Regions from separate parts of the Cupriavidus sp. 22TCCZM04-2 genome, predicted to be linked through region 1. Evidence: predicted binding sites of a transcription regulator. Region 1 holds the regulator's gene; each other region holds the start of a gene.
The links. Region 1 encodes sigma-54, which starts transcription at its own class of promoters, with help from an activator protein. Its sites were predicted from a motif close to TGGCANGNAANCTGCTTT; they were not measured.

Region 1 (4,022 bases):
GACGCCGGTGAGTTCCATGCGTGATGACTTTCGGGGCGGGGGACTGTGCCGGACTTTACGATTGTCCGGTCTGTTGCCAGCCCAGGGGAGGGGTCAGGGATGCCACTGCGTCAGAAGTTCATGGACCGCGTCCGGCGTGGCCAGGGTTGCCAGGCCTTCGCGCATGTCGCGATCCGACAGCAATTGGGCGATTTCGGAAAGAATCTCGAGATGCTGCTGCGTAGCCTGTTCCGGCACCAGCAAGAAGATCAGCAGCGAGACGGGCTTGCCATCCGGCGATTCGAACGGGATCGGCTCGGCCAGCCGCATGAAGGCAGCCAGCGGTTGCTTCAGCCCCTTGATGCGCCCGTGCGGAATGGCCACGCCCGCGCCCAGACCGGTCGAACCCAGGGACTCGCGCGCGAACAGGTTGTCGGTCACGGTCGCCCGCGCCACGCCATGGTTGTTCTCGAATAGGAGCCCGGCTTGCTCGAATACACGCTTCTTGCTGGTGACGCTGACGTCGAGATTAATGTTGCCGGGTGGCAGCAGTTTGGCCAAACGATTCATGGGCGATGCGAGGATTTCAGTTAGCAGGCAGATCGGACTGCTCAGCCCGGAAACGAAGTGGGGCCGGGTTGCGGCCACGCCATGGCTTACCAAGCGTTCGGCCATTATAGAGCAGCGTCTCCCCTGTTCTTGTGCAATGCAGCGCCCTGTATGGCCTGGTCCGTGCTGGCGCCGCCACACCTGGGTACGGTGCTCGCGCCGGAGTCGCTACGCGCTATGTCTTGGAGAGCATACACCGTGCTGCGCCAGTTGCGAACACTTGTGTCCAGGACACGCGCAAGGCCAGGGCTACAGATGCAAAAAAGCCGCGCTACATGGCGCGGCTTGCTTTATCAGTCCTGTTTTCAGTGCCCAGCCTTGCGACTGGCAGGCTTGATTATTGCTGCTGTAGTTGAGCCTCGGCCATCTGGTACTTGACCGCTTCACGGTCGTGGCCTTGCACGCGATCCTTGTAGCGAATCACCTGGCGGTCCAGCTTGTCGACGAGTGCGTCGATGGCCGCATACAGGTCTTCGTGATGGGCTTCCACAAAAATGTCCTTGCCCCGAAGGTGCAAATTGATTTCCGCGTACTGACGCCTGTCCTTTTCCTTGTGATTGTCGACTGAGAGTAGCACGCTGACGCCAATGACTTGATCGAAATGCCTGACGATACGCTCCAGCTTCGTTTCCACGTACTCACGCAGCGGAGGCGTGATGTCCAGGTGGTGTCCACTGATCTTGAAGTTCATAGCGCTTCTCCTTCTGAAAGAGCTGCACCAGGCAGGCGGTGCAACTCGGCTACAAAGTCTTGCGGAGATTGACAGCAGGGATCTTCAGGGCTTCGCGATACTTGGCGACGGTACGGCGCGCGACAACGAAGCCTTGTTCACCCAGCAATTCGGCAATTCGGCTGTCGGAAAGAGGACTCCTCGGGTCTTCGGCTCCTATAAGTTGCTTGATCAAGGCGCGGATCGCCGTTGAAGAAGCCGCCCCACCGGTTTCGGTGGAAACGTGGCTGCCAAAAAAGTACTTCAGTTCGAAAGTACCCATCGGCGTTGCCATGTATTTATTGGTCGTCACCCGGGATATGGTTGACTCGTGTAATCCCAGTGTATCGGCAATCTCCCGCAAAACCAAGGGGCGCATCGCGATTTCCCCGTGCGTGAAGAAGTTCTTCTGACGCTCGACAATCGCCTGCGAAACTCGCAGGATCGTGTCGAACCTTTGCTGGATATTCTTGATCAGCCAGCGCGCTTCCTGCAGCTTTTGCTGCAGCCCCGCGGCACCGGATTCACCCTTGGCGCCGCGCAGGATCTGCGCGTACATGTCGTTGATGCGCAGGCGCGGCATCACATCCGGATTGAGCTGCGCGATCCAGCCGCCGCCGCTCTTGCGCACGAATACGTCAGGCACCACGAAGTCCGCTTCGGGGCGGCTGTATGCGTGGCCTGGGTAGGGCGCGAGCGAGCGGATCAGTTCATGCGCGGCCTTGAGCGCCGCTTCATCCACCTGCAGTGCTTTTTTCAGGCGCGTGTAATCGCGTACGGCAAGCAGTTCAAGGTGATGGTTGACGATCGAGAGCGCCAGTTCGCGCTGCGGATGCTGCAGCCGGCGCAGCTGCAGGCTCAGGCATTCGGCCGCGTTGCGCGCGCCCACGCCGGGCGGGTCGAAGCTTTGCAGCAGCGTGAGGATCGCCTGCAGTTCGTCGACCTCGAATTCGAGTTCCTCGGGCAACTCGGAGCAAATCTCGTCGAGCGACGCGCTCAGGTAGCCATCGTCGTCGAGCGATTCGATCAGGAAGATCGCCAGGCCCTTGTCGCGAGTCGAGATCTTCAGCGGCGCGAGCTGCTCCATCAGGTGTTCGCGCAGGGTGGGTTCGGCGTCGCGCAGCTGCATGGGCGTCTTCTCGTCGTCCTCGCCCTGCGGGCGCCGCGCGAAATCGTCCAGGCTCCAGTCGCTGCCGTAATCCTCGCTACCGCTGTCGCTATAGCTCTCATCCTCGCTGCCCGGGCTGCTGGGGTTCGCGTCGCTGTTGCCCTGCGGTTCGGCCGGTGCGGGCGCGGGTGCGCTCTGCAGGTTGACCGAGCCATCGGCCGCCACGCGCAGCGGGCTGTCGATCCAGTCGTTTTCGCGCTCCAGCAGCGGGTTTTCCGTCAAGGCCTGCTCGACTTCCTGCTGCAGCTCAAGCGTAGAAAGTTGCAGCAGCCGGATCGACTGCTGCAGTTGCGGCGTGAGTGCCAGATGTTGGGAGAGACGGAGCTGTAGCGACGGTTTCATGCGACCTATTCTATGCGCATCCAACCGATGTTGGAACGGAAATTGCTATCGCTGATGCTGCCTGATCGTCTCTGCCAAGCCCACCTGCCGCCCCCGGCTTCACATGCGGAAGTTCTCGCCCAGGTAGACGCGGCGCACCGACTCGTTGGCGATGATTTCGTCGGGCTGGCCCGATGCGAGTACGGTGCCTTCGCTGATGATGTACGCGTGGTCGCAGATGCCAAGCGTCTCGCGCACGTTGTGGTCGGTGATCAGTACGCCGATGTTGCGTGCCTTCAGGAAGCTGACGATGCGCTGGATTTCGCCGACGGCGATCGGATCCACGCCGGCGAACGGTTCATCAAGCAGGATGAAGCGCGGCGAGGACGCCAGCGCGCGGGCGATTTCCACGCGGCGGCGCTCGCCGCCCGACAGCGACAGCGCGGGGTTGTTGCGCAGGTGGGCGATCTGCAGGTCGTCCAGCAGCGTATCGAGGCGGCTGTCGATCTCGGCCTTAGGCAGCGGCTTGCCGTTGACCAGCTGCAGCTCCAGCACCGCGCGGATGTTCTCTTCCACATTGAGCTTGCGGAACACCGACGCTTCCTGCGGCAGGTAGGACAGGCCCATGCGCGCGCGCTCGTGGATGGCCAGGCCGCTTATGTGCTGGCCGTCGAGCACGATATCGCCCTCGTCCAGCGCGACGAGGCCCACGATCATGTAGAACGACGTGGTCTTGCCCGCGCCATTGGGGCCGAGCAGGCCCACCACCTCGCCGCTCTTCACCTCGAGCGACACGTCCTTCACCACCGTGCGAGACCCGTAGCGCTTCTTCAGGTGGCGCACGACCATCGTGCTGCTGTCGGCACGGGCGTCGGGAGCGGCGGAAGCGGGCGTGGGGGCGAGCATTGCGGTATCGGTCATGGTGGCGGTGATGCGTTCGGGCGCGTGATTCAGGGCTTGCTGGACGGCGCGGGTGCCGACCTCAAGTCGAGGGGCGGGCTGGCGGCCGCACCGCTGGCCTCCTGGCGCGGCGAGAGCACGGCGCGCACGCGTCCCGACGGATTGCCGGCCGACGTGTTGTCGCCGCCGCCGGCGGCGGTGTAGAACTCGTTGCGGCTGTCATAGGTCAGGACCGCGCCGCGGATCTCGTCGACCAGCTTGGCGCCCTGCAGCCGCGCCATGCGCGCGTGGCCGATCAGCTTGGACAGTTCCTGCTTGCCGTCGTATTCGATGCGG
Region 2 (4,022 bases), on a different contig from region 1:
CGCCTTCTGGTGCTGGCTGGTGGGCTTCTATTTCGCCTTCATGCCGCTGTACGTGCTGGGCCTGATGGGCATGACCCGTCGCCTGAACCACACCGACAACCCGGCCTGGACGCCGTGGCTGTACCTGGCCGTGGTCGGCGTGGTGTTCGTGGCGCTGGGCATCTTCTTCCAGGTGCTGCAGATCGTCGTGTCGATCCGCGACCGCAAGAAGCTGGCCGACGTGACCGGCGACCCGTGGGGTGGCCGCACGCTGGAATGGGCAACTTCGTCGCCGCCGCCGTTCTACAATTTCGCGCACACCCCGGTGGTGCGTGACCTGGACGCGTTCGCCGATATGAAGGCGCGTGGCGAAACCATCCCGACCAGCGGCTACGAGCAGATCCACATGCCGAAGAACACCGGCGCCGGTTTCTGGATGGGCCTGTTCAGCCTGGTGCTGGGCTTTGCCCTGGTCTGGCACATCTGGTGGCTTGCCGCCGTGGGCCTGGTTGGCATGGTGGTGTCGTTCATCCGCCGCGCCAACGATGACCACATCGACTACTACGTGCCGGCCGCCGAGGTCGAGCAGATTGAAACGCGCCAACTGCAGCGCATTGCTTCGCAGGCCTGATAACCATGTCGACAGAAGTCCTTGATCGCTTCGGGGCGGCGCAAGCCCCGGCTCATGCGCACTCGCATGACGACACGCACGACCACGCGCACCACGACACCAGCGAGAACACCATCTTTGGTTTCTGGCTGTACCTGATGAGCGACTGCATCCTGTTCGCGTGCCTGTTCGCCGCGTTCGCCGTCCTGCGCGGCGAAGTGGCGGGTGGCCCGTCGGGCAAGGAGCTGTTCGAGCTCAACTACGTGCTGACCGAGACCTTCATCCTGCTGTTCTCGTCGATCACGTACGGCTTCGCGATGATCTCGCTGCAGAACCGCTCGAAAGTGCGGGTGCTGGTCTGGCTGGCTATCACGTTCGCGCTGGGCGCCGCGTTCATGTACATGGAAATCAATGAATTCCATCACCTGATCGCCGAAGGCGCCGGCCCCAGCCGCAGCGCGTTCCTGTCGTCGTTCTTCACGCTGGTGGGCACCCACGGCCTGCACGTCGCAAGCGGCATGGTGTGGATGCTGGTCCTGATGTGGCAAGTCAGCAAGAAGGGCCTGACCCCGACCATGTCCAAGCGCCTGAACTGCCTCAGCCTGTTCTGGCACTTCCTGGACGTCGTGTGGATCGGCGTCTTCACCGTGGTCTACCTGATGGGGGCAATGTAAATGGCTCAGCAACACGCAGCATCGGCCCACGCCGAGTCGCACGGCCACAGCAGCTTCAAGTCCTATGTGATCGGCTTCGTGCTGGCGGTGATCCTGACCGTCATCCCGTTCAAGATCGTGATGGACGGCACCATGGACCGCGGCACGACCCTGCTGATCATCCTCGGCATGGCCGCGGTGCAGGTCGTCGTGCACCTGAAGTACTTCCTCCATATGGATGGTTCGAAGGAACAGCGCTGGAACGTGATGTCGTTCCTGTTCACGCTGCTGATCCTGTTCATCGTGCTGGCCGGCTCGCTCTGGATCATGCACAACATGAACGCGAACATGATGCCGTGGATGATGAAGTAATCGTCTCTGGACGATAGACAACGGGGCCTTCGGGCCCCGTTCTTGTTTGTGGCGGTGCATCGCGCACCGTGGCGCGGCATTCCTCCCGGCGCCTTCCCATTTTCGGCGCCGGCGTGCCCTCGGCCTCGCTTGCACCCGATTGCGCCGTGCACGCGCGCGGTGCGTCTCGTTCGTTCCCGTCCGGCACCAGCATGGTGCTTTCGCGCGGTATCTCCCTGGAATTGTCTCTTGCCGGTCGCCCCGGCGGCGTCTGGCCATCCGTCGATGTCCTGGCGAGCCATGGCACGGTAGTTGCGGATGCACCACCCGGGGAGCGTTGAGTCCCGTAACCAAACGACAAACTGGGAGCTGCAATGAAACGACGTGACATGCTGAAGCTGTCGGCGGTAGCCGCCGCGGCCATGATCGGCGCGAGCCCGCTGGCGATGGCGCAGTCCAAGGACCCGATCAAGATCGGCATCCTGCATTCGTTGTCCGGCACCATGGCCATCTCGGAGACGTCGCTCAAGGACGTCGCGCTGATGACCATCGACGAGATCAACAAGAGCGGTGGCGTGCTCGGCCGCAAGCTGGAGCCGGTGGTCGTGGATCCGGCGTCGAACTGGCCGCTGTTCGCCGAGAAGGCGCGCCAGCTGATCACCAAGGACAAGGTTGCGGTCACGTTCGGCTGCTGGACTTCGGTGTCGCGCAAGTCCGTGCTGCCGGTCTATGAAGAGCTGAACTCGCTGCTGTTCTACCCGGTGCAGTATGAAGGCGAGGAGATGTCCAAGAACGTCTTCTACACCGGCGCAGCACCCAACCAGCAGGCCATTCCGGCGGTCGAGTACCTGATGAGCAAGGAAGGCGGCGGCGCCAAGCGTTTCTTCCTGCTCGGCACCGACTACGTCTATCCGCGCACCACCAACAAGATCCTGCGCGCGTTCCTGAAGAGCAAGGGCGTGGCCGACAAGGATATCGAAGAGGTCTACACCCCGTTCGGCCATAGCGACTACCAGACCATCGTCGCCAACATCAAGAAGTTCTCGCAGGGCGGCAAGACCGCCGTGATCTCCACCATCAACGGCGACTCCAACGTGCCGTTCTACAAGGAACTCGGCAATGCGGGCCTGAAGGCCAAGGACGTGCCGGTGGTGGCCTTCTCCGTGGGCGAAGAAGAACTGCGCGGCATCGATACCAAGCCGCTGGTGGGTCACCTGGCCGCATGGAACTACTTCATGTCGGTCAAGAACCCCGAGAACGAAGCGTTCAAGAAGCAGTGGGCAGCCTGGGTCAAGGCGAACAACCTGCCCGGCGGCGACAAGCGGGTGACCAATGACCCGATGGAGGCCACCTATGTCGGCATCCATATGTGGGCACAGGCCGTGAAGAAGGCCGGCACGACCGATCCCGACAAGGTGCGCGCGGCCATGTATGGCCAGACCTTCAAGGCGCCGGACGGCTTCACGCTGACCATGGGCGACAACCATCACCTGTTCAAGCCGGTGATGATCGGCGAAGTGAAGGGCGACGGGCAGTTCACCGTGGTGTGGAAGACCGCCAAGCCCATCCGCGCGCAGCCGTGGAGCCCGTTCATCTCCGGCAACGAAGGGAAGCCGGACAAGGTGATGTAAGGCAGCGTGCCACACCCTGGCAGGCGTGCATCGCCGGCTCTTCGTGGCCGGCGGTGCGCGTCCCTGCCGGTCTCCTGATCCAAGAGAAAACAGGTCGCGACCACGCGCCGCTCATTCGCCAGCACCTATGTCCCAATCGTTACCGAAGATCGCCATATCATGGCTGCGCGCCATGCTGGCTGCGCTGCTGCTTGCCGCGCCGCTATGGGCGGCCGCCGCAGGCGCACTGACGCAGGCCGACCTCAAGCCATTGGCCGAGGACGATTTCGATGCCAAGACCGCGGCCCTGTCCGCGCTGGCCAAGGCTCCTCCCGAGCAGGCCGGCCCCATCCTCAAGGCGCTGCAGGACGATTCGCTTCAGTACGCCCCGTCGGTGGGCATGGTGCGCCAGGAAGGCGACAAGACCGTCGATGCGATCACCGGCAAGCCGGTCACGGTCAAGGCCGGCGAGCTGGAATCGCTGACCCTGAACAACAGCCTGCGCGCCATCGTGGACAGCGCCGCGAGCGGTCTGCAGTTGCAGTCGCCCGATATCGCGGTGCGCTCGCAGGCCATCAATACGCTGTACGACCAGCCCGAAAGTGCCTCGCGCGCCGGCGTGGAAGCCGCGCGCAAGGTGGAGGCCGATCCCGGCCTGCGCGCACGGCTGGACGTGATCTGGGCCACCACCGTGCTGGCCGAGGAGACGAACGCCGGCGACAAGGCACAGCGTGACGCGCGGCTCGAGGCCATTGGCATCCTGGGCCGCGACAGCAATCCGCAAAGCCGCCAGAAGCTGGCGCCCTTGGTCGAACGGGG
Region 3 (4,022 bases), on a different contig from region 1:
TTGCCGATGGCCACGGGCGACGGCACCAGATAGGACGGCACGTCGAATGCCATGCAGACGGACTGCCAGGCGAACAGCAGGACGATGCCCACGGCCAGCGGCGCTGCCACGCGCTGTACGGCCGGACGGGACAACAACGGAGGGTTCATGATGGGTTCTCCAGGGATCAGTCGGCCGCCGGCGCACCGGTATTGGCCTGTGTCAGCAAAGCCGACAGTTGTGCGCAGTACTGCATGAAGGCCGGCGACACGCGGAAGGCATCGTCGCGCACGGCTGGGCCTTCGATCGGCACGTCAGCAATGACCCGACCCGGGCGAGCCGCCATGACGATCACGCGGCTCGACAGATAGACCGCCTCGTAGATGCTGTGCGTGACAAACACCACTGTCAGCCCGCGCTCGGCCCACAGTGCGCGCAGGTCGGCATCGAGCTTGTTGCGCGTAAACTCGTCCAGCGCGCCAAAGGGCTCATCCATCAGCAGAAGGTCGGGTTGTACGGCCAGAGCGCGCGCGATCGACACACGCATCTGCATGCCGCCGGACAATTCGCGCGGGTACGCCTTTCCGAAGTGACCGAGGCCAACGAGCGCGAGGGCGCGCCGTACGCGCTCGTCGGCCTCCGCGCGCGGCATGCGGGCCAGATCGAGCGGCAGGCGCGCGTTGTCCGCCACGCTCGCCCATGGCATCAACGTTGCCTCCTGGAACACCATCGCGAACGTACGCCCTGGCGTGCCGATTCCCGCGGCGAGCGCAGGGCGGCCCCACCAGCGCACATGGCCAGCCGACGGTTGTTCAAGTCCGGCAAACAACTTGAGCAGCGTGCTCTTGCCGCAGCCGGACGGCCCGAGCAGTGAGACGAACTCGCCCGGCTGGATGGCTAGCCTGACCCGCTCGAGGGCCACGGTGCCGTTCGGATACGTCTTCTCGACCTGGTTGGCGAACAACGCCGGGGCATCGGCGGCACGCACGCCATCCAGCGGCGGCTGGCTTCCACCCCCTTGCGGGACGGCAGCAGTGCGACTGCTACGAAAGACGAGCGACATGGCGGCCTCCCCAATAGAACACAGATTCAGCAAGCAATGCGGTCTTCATGGCATCACCTTCAGGTCCTTGACAAACTGCGTGGTGTAGGCGCGCTTCCAGTCCACATCGGCCTTGAGCAACCCTACCTCGACCATGAAATCACGCGTCTTACGCCAGCGCGCGTCGGTCATCACGCCGATGCCCTGCGTGGCGGCGTCTCCGCCGGTGATCATGCGGAACTGCTTGAGCTTCTCGAGGCCATAGGCGATCTGGTCGTCCTTCATGTTCGGGTTGTCACGCTTGATGAGCGCGTTGGCGGGCGCCGGGTCGGCCAGGTAGCTCTTCCAGCCTTCCATCGAGGCACGCACGAAACGGGTGACCAGGTCCGGCCTTTCCTTGACGGTCTTCTCCATCGTCACGATGGTGGTGCCGTAGGGCGGGTAGCCATCATCGGCAAACAGGAAGAAGCGCGACTTCACGCCCGCCTTGTCGGCGCTGAACAGTTCCGACGACGCGTAGGCCTGCTGCGCGGCATTGGGATCGGCAAAGAATGGCTGCAGGTTGAACGTGTAGACGCGCGACTGCGATTCATCGAGCTTGTACTTGCCTCGCAGCCACGGCCACCAGGTCGTGCGTCCGGAGGTGGAGACCAGGATGGTGCGTGTCTTCAGGTCCGCCAGGCTCTTCACGTCTTCATGCGTCATCATGCCTTGCGGATCGGTCTGCATCGAGGCGCCGACCGTGGTGACAGGCACACCCTGCTCGACACTCTTGAGTACCTGCAGGTCATAGCCCATGAGGAAGTCTGCCTGGCCGCTGGCCAGGATCTGCATGCCGTTGACTTGCGGCCCGCCCATGCGGATCTGCACATCGAGGCCGTATTTCCTGTAGAGGCCGGTGGCAACGGCCTGGTAGAAGCCGCCGTGTTCGGCCTGGGCGTACCAGGAGGTGAGGAAAATGACCTTGTCGAGTGCAAAGGCGCTGGCGGACCAGCAGGTGGCGGCAATGGCTGCCAACCCGAGCAGGCGGCGGAGCAAGAGGCGAGGTGTCATGGCGGGGCGTGGTTTGAGCTGTCGTTCAACACGCCTGCGGTCGCGCCATGATGAGAGCCCGAGCGGTTCCATGGATGCCGGGCATGCGTCATGAAGGCACGGCCTCGGCCCGGACTACCGGACGCAGGCGCGGCTTTCAAGAGCAATTTCCGGCTGTCGCGCCGATGATCCGAAAAGCCGTCCGGCTCCTGGCGCGACAGTGAACGCTTCTACTCTCGCCCGTACTTCCGCAACTTCCATGCCATCTGCGGCGGTGCGAGAGGCCTGTGCATGGTTGCCGCCCCGGCCATGTCGGCACGCCATCGCTGTGCACGACATGCACGTTGGCGGTGCATCGGGATTTCCACTGGTGCGTCCACCGCGCAATTCCCCCTCTCCTGACTGGCCTCACCGCCTGGCGTGGACTTTGCATTGTCGCTGGCGAGAGTAGAAGCGTTCACCAGTCGCGCATGTGGTGCCGGCTGGCCGGGAATTGCTCTTGAAGTCGGAACAGGTCGGGCCGCAACGGCTTGGCTTGCTTACCTTCGGAGCTTCAAGACTGCACTGCCCGGATCGACTGCTCATGCTTCCGCGCGTTGCCTGCCGCTCCGGGTCCGACTCCCATCGACCTTCTTTCGCACGGAGCACACATGACTACGCTGACCGCCTCTCCTCATACGCTGACCGAACTCGACAAGGAAGCCCGCATGGGCGGCCGGGGTTCCGAGACCCATGCGCGTGAAGTCCGCCGTATCGACCTTTCCGACTTCGAGGCGCGCCGCCCGGAGATCACCGAAGCGCTGTGGGCAGCCGCCACCGATGTCGGCTTCTTCCAGCTCGTCAACCACGGCATCGACCTGGCGCAGGTCCAGGGAGCGTTCGAGATGGCACAGCGCTTCTTCGCCCTGCCGGACGCCGTCAAGGCGCAGTACCCCTTGCAGCGGGCACTGAACAGCGGCTGGGAGAGCAAGGCGCAGGTGCGACCGTCCACGGGCACACACGACCAGAAGGAGTCGTACCAGATCACGCTGCCGCACATGGCGCCGCTGTGGCCGACCGAAGACGAGCTGCCGGCGTTTCGCGCTGTCATGCTGACGTTCGAGGCGCAATGCTGGCAGGTCGGCATGCGCGTGCTGTCTTGCTTTGCCGAGAAGCTCGGCTTCGCGCGCGACTTCTTCACCCGCGCGCACGACCCGTCCCGACCCACCTACCAGAGCACGCTGCGCCTGCTGCACTACTTCCCGAGCGATCCCTCGGTGCCATCTGGACTGTGGCGCGCCGGCGCGCATACGGATTTCGACTGCCTGACGCTACTGTTCCAGCGCGCGGGCCAGGGCGGCCTGCAACTGTGTCCGGGCAAGGAGATGGAGGGCCAGGAATGGACCAGCATCGAGCCGGCGGATGACATCATCACCTGCAATATCGGGGACATGCTGATGCGCTGGAGCGATGACCAGTTGCCCTCCAATTTCCACCGCGTGCGCAACCCGCAGCCGCACGAATACCAGGGCTCGCGCTACAGCGTGGCCTTTTTCTGCCAGGCCAACCGCGACGTGATGATCGAAAGCCCGTCCGGCAAATACGCGCTGATCAGCGCGGAAGACTATCTGCGCCAGCGTGTAGCCGCCAACTTCCAGGCGACGATGTAAGGATCCGGGCAGCCACTGACGCAGCCGGTTCAGATGGGTAACTTCAACGATCGCCCGCTGACTGGGATAGCCGTCGGGACGGCGCCTGCGGAAGTCACCGCCCGCCGTGCGCTGCCTTCCGCATTGCTTCCAATATTCTCAACTTCTGAGTAAGTGATTAGGCTTTGTACCGGGGGATCCGCCACGGAAGATCATCACTCGCTATGTCAAGCGACTGACGGCAACCAAAGCACGAGTGAGCTACCACGCCTAGGAACGTGGCGACGCGCGAGCAGCTCACCGGTTTCAAGCGGCGTATAGGCTAAGCCATGGCGCGGTTT
Region 4 (4,022 bases), on a different contig from region 1:
ATTTGTGTAACGATTACTCAAATTGTGACAAATGAGGCGCAAACAGATGCCGGGAAGGCGGTAAAATCGCCCCCATCGCATTTGTAACGTTCTTATAACAATCAATGAGCCCCCGTCCTTCGCGCCTCGCGTGCATTGACGCCCTCAAGGCCGTCAGCTCGCAACTGATCGTGCTCCATCACCTGGCGTTCTACGGCCCCATGTCCGATTCGGCCTATTCGCTGGCGCCGGATGTCCTTGACTGGCTGTCGCAATACGCCCGCATCGCGGTGCAGGTCTTCCTGGTGGTGAGCGGTTTCCTGGCGGCACGCAGCCTTGCGCCACAGGGCAGGCTGGTGATCCGGCAGCATCCGTTGACCGCGGTCTGGCGCCGCTACCAGAAGCTGGTCACGCCGTATGCGGCGGCGATCCTGGTCAGCATTGCGGGGGCTGCCATTGCGCGGACGTGGATGGTCCATGACTCGATCCCCGCGCCGCCGCACCTGATGCAGTTCCTTGCCCATGTGCTGCTGCTCCATAACGTGCTGGATGTCGATGCCTTGTCGGCGGGCGTCTGGTACGTGGCGATCGACCTGCAGCTGTTCGCGCTGCTGGTGACGGCGCTGTGGCTGGCGCGCAGCGTGTCGGGCCAGGGTGCCCAGGCGGGCGTGGTCGTGGTGTCGGCTCTGGCGGTGGCCTCGTTGTTCTGGTTCAACCGCGATGCCGGGTGGGATATCTGGGCGGTGTATTTCTTCGGTGCCTACGGCATGGGCACGCTGGCGTACTGGGCCTCCAATGCCGAACGGTCGGCCATTCCGCTCCTGTTGCTGGGGGCGCTTGGGCTCGCGGCACTGATCGTCGATTTCCGGCTGCGGATCGCGGTGGCGCTGGCCACGGCATTGCTGCTGGCGGTGGCCAGGCGCGGCGGCTGGCTTGAAAGCTGGCCGCGCGCGGCGGTGGTGGGCTTCTTTGGCCGGATCTCCTATTCGGTGTTCCTTGTGCATTTCCCGGTCTGCCTGATTGTGAACGCGGTGGTTTCCCGCCTGGCGCCGGGGAACCCGGTGCTCAACGCGCTGGGCATGCTGTTCGCCTGGCTGGCGAGCAATGTTGCCGGAACCTTGTTTTACCGCTATGTAGAAAGTGCCAGTCCGTTCGCCGCGCTGCGTGCGCTCGTGCCGGGCGGCCGCCGTGGCGCGCCGAAGGAATCGACCACCTGACCCTGGGGCCGGACCGCCGCACTCCCGCGCGGACCGCAACGGACATCAGCGGCACGTAGCCATCCCGGCACGTGCCGCTTTTTCGTGGTGCGTGCGCGCCGCGCGCGGCGATACCGCTTGCCCGTTCATGGTGCGGCGCGCGACCGTTGCCCGCGTGCGACGGCCCACGCAAGGGACGGCAACGGGCATTGGGGATGGCATGAAGATTGCCTAGTATGGAAGCGTAAACCTGACCGTTTGGTCAGGATTCCATCATGGAATCGAGGGCTGTCATGTCCGACCATATCGTCCTGACTTCGCACGCGCGCCGCGACAAACCGGCCGAGCCGATTCACTGGGGAGCGCCAACGGCAGCGGAACGCGGCCCGGTGATTGCGAGCCTGACGGACCCCGAGCGGCGCAATGTGATTGGCACGCATTCGGGCGCCTATGCCATCTACCGGGCGCTGGCCGTGGCTTCGGGCCGCCTTCAGCGCGACCACCGGCCGGACCTGACCGATACCGCGCCGGCCGAGGCAATCGGCCCGCACCCGCAGTGGGCGGATGCGGACAAGATTGTCTCGCTCGACCCATGGGGCCATCTCGTTTCCAGTGTCTTTGCCGACCGTATCGCCGCGGGCGTGGACATCCGCCCGACCATCGCCGTGACGCGCGCGCACATCAACATGCCGGAGCTGGCCTCGGCGATTGCGGCGGGGCGGCTCAGGCCTGATGGCGACATCCTCCACGCCAACGGCGACGTGAAGGTCACCAAGGCGGCAGTGGATCCGGTCTGGTACCTGCCCGGGCTCGCGCGCCGTTTCGATATCAAGGAAACCGTGCTGCGGCGCAGCCTGTTCGAGCAGACCAGCGGCATGTTCCCCGAGCTGGTGACGCGGCCCGACCTGAAGGTATTCCTGCCGCCGATCGGCGGCATGACGCTCTATTTCTTCGGCGATATCGCCAAGCTCGGCAAGCCCGACACCCACGTGGCCTGCCGCGTGCATGACGAGTGCAACGGCTCGGACGTGTTCGGCTCCGACATCTGCACCTGCCGCCCCTACCTCGCGCATGGCATTGAGGTTTGCATCGACATGGCCCAGCAAGGGGGCGTAGGCTTGGTGGTCTATAACCGGAAGGAAGGACGCGCGCTGGGCGAGGTGACCAAGTTCCTGGTCTATAACGCCCGCAAGCGCCAGGTCGGCGGCGACCGCGCCGAGACCTACTTCGCGCGCACCGAGTGCGTGGCCGGTGTGCAGGACATGCGCTTCCAGGAACTGATGCCGGATGTCTTCCACTGGCTCGGTATCCGGCGCATCGACCGCTGGGCGTCGATGAGCAACATGAAGCACGGTGCGCTGGTGGCCCAGGGTATTGAAGTGGTCGAGCAGGTGGCCATACCCGAAGCACTGATCCCGGCGGACGCGCGCGTGGAAATCGACGCCAAGGTGGCGGCCGGCTATTTCACGCACTACACGCCGCCTGACGCCAACGAACTCGCCCTGGCAAAGGGCAGGGGGTTGAACGAATGAGCACGTATCCCGAAGCGGACCGGCCGGGCGGATCGACCGACGGCCACGGCAGCGGCTGGTACAGTCCGGTGCCGGCGGGGCATCCGGCTGCAGCGCTGCTTTGTGCCGAGGCGGTCCGCACGCATTGCGCGGCCGTCACCGAGCACGTGGCGGCCGGCCAGTCCGAACTGTTCACCTGGCATCCCGACCGGGTCCATGCGATCGCGGACTATGTCGCCAGCACCATCCGCCAGCGCTATCCGGACCTGCGCGTGCCGTACCACAGCCGCTGGCGCCACTTCGAAAGCGGCGGCTCCGGCGAGCGGCTCGACCGCTGGCAGATCCTGTGCGAGCGCGCCGCGCTGAGCGGCCCCGAGCACCGCGAGGACCGCGCCCGGATCGGCATCGACCTGGTCATTCCCAGCGTGCTGCTGGATGCCGGTGCCGGCCCCGACTGGCGCTACCGCGATCCGGCCAGCGACCTGATCCTGACCCGCTCGGAAGGGCTCGGCGTGGCCAGCTTCGACCTGTTCGCGCGCGGCGGCTTTTCGGCCGAGCCGGGCGATCCGCTGCGCGCCGATGCCGAGCGGCTGATGCGCATCGACGCCTCGACCATCGCCACGGCCTTCCAGGTTGCACAGCACAATCCGCTGGTGGGCCTGGAAGGGCGCGCCGGGCTGCTGCGCCGCCTGGGTGAAGTCATGCAGGCCACGCCAGCCGTGTTCGGCTCGCCGGCGCGCCTGGGCAACCTGTTCGACTACCTGAAGGCCAATGCGGTCGATGACCGTATCGAGGCGAGCTTCATCCTGAGGACGCTGCTGGTGGCGCTCGGTCCGGTCTGGCCGGGGCGGGTGGTGCTGGAGGGGGTCTCGCTCGGCGATACCTGGCGGCATCCGGCCGCCCCCGGCGGGCTGGTGCCGTTCCACAAGCTGACCCAGTGGCTGACGTATTCGCTGCTGGAGCCGCTCGAGGACGCCGGCCTGATTGTCACGGGGCTGGCATCCCTGACCGGGCTGCCCGAGTACCGCAACGGCGGCCTGCTGTTCGACTTCGAGCTGATGGTGCCGCGCGACCCGGGATTCGCGGCCGTGGCGCACGAGGTGCAGGAGCCGGTCATCGTCGAATGGCGTGCGCTCACCGTGACGGGGCTGGATCTCGTGGCCGATGGCGTACGCCAGGCGCTCGGGTTGACCGAGGCGGCGTTCCCGCTGGCGCGCGTGCTCGAAGGCGGCACCTGGGCCGCGGGACGGCGCATTGCCGCCAAGCGCAGGCCCGGCGGGCCGCCGCCCTTCGCGATCTACAGCGACGGCACCGTGTTCTGAGCGCCGTGATTACG

Region 2: urtA (urea ABC transporter substrate-binding protein) is a predicted target of sigma-54. The motif match lies at 1,895-1,912, and genes of this name have one in related genera.
Region 3: AC3FKG_RS25060 (isopenicillin N synthase family dioxygenase) is a predicted target of sigma-54. The motif match lies at 2,470-2,487, and genes of this name have one in related genera.
Region 4: AC3FKG_RS14830 (GTP cyclohydrolase II) is a predicted target of sigma-54. The motif match lies at 1,392-1,409, and genes of this name have one in related genera.

Annotation. Positions count from the first base shown of each region.
Region 1 is NZ_JBYOJS010000004.1:244,477-248,498, reverse strand. It holds gene hprK (HPr(Ser) kinase/phosphatase) at 1-18, opposite strand, end outside; gene AC3FKG_RS09060 (PTS sugar transporter subunit IIA) at 94-549, opposite strand; gene hpf (ribosome hibernation-promoting factor, HPF/YfiA family) at 926-1,279, opposite strand; gene AC3FKG_RS09050 (RNA polymerase factor sigma-54) at 1,329-2,807, opposite strand; gene lptB (LPS export ABC transporter ATP-binding protein) at 2,907-3,707, opposite strand; gene lptA (lipopolysaccharide transport periplasmic protein LptA) at 3,737-4,022, opposite strand, start outside.
Region 2 is NZ_JBYOJS010000003.1:146,905-150,926, forward strand. It holds gene cyoB (cytochrome o ubiquinol oxidase subunit I) at 1-610, shown strand, start outside; gene cyoC (cytochrome o ubiquinol oxidase subunit III) at 616-1,263, shown strand; gene cyoD (cytochrome o ubiquinol oxidase subunit IV) at 1,264-1,614, shown strand; gene urtA (urea ABC transporter substrate-binding protein) at 1,968-3,224, shown strand; gene urtB (urea ABC transporter permease subunit UrtB) at 3,352-4,022, shown strand, end outside.
Region 3 is NZ_JBYOJS010000021.1:85,793-89,814, forward strand. It holds gene AC3FKG_RS25045 (ABC transporter permease) at 1-149, opposite strand, end outside; gene AC3FKG_RS25050 (ABC transporter ATP-binding protein) at 167-1,042, opposite strand; gene AC3FKG_RS25055 (ABC transporter substrate-binding protein) at 1,088-2,074, opposite strand; gene AC3FKG_RS25060 (isopenicillin N synthase family dioxygenase) at 2,704-3,702, shown strand.
Region 4 is NZ_JBYOJS010000008.1:232,657-236,678, reverse strand. It holds gene AC3FKG_RS14835 (acyltransferase family protein) at 105-1,196, shown strand; gene AC3FKG_RS14830 (GTP cyclohydrolase II) at 1,469-2,707, shown strand; gene AC3FKG_RS14825 (URC4/urg3 family protein) at 2,704-4,008, shown strand.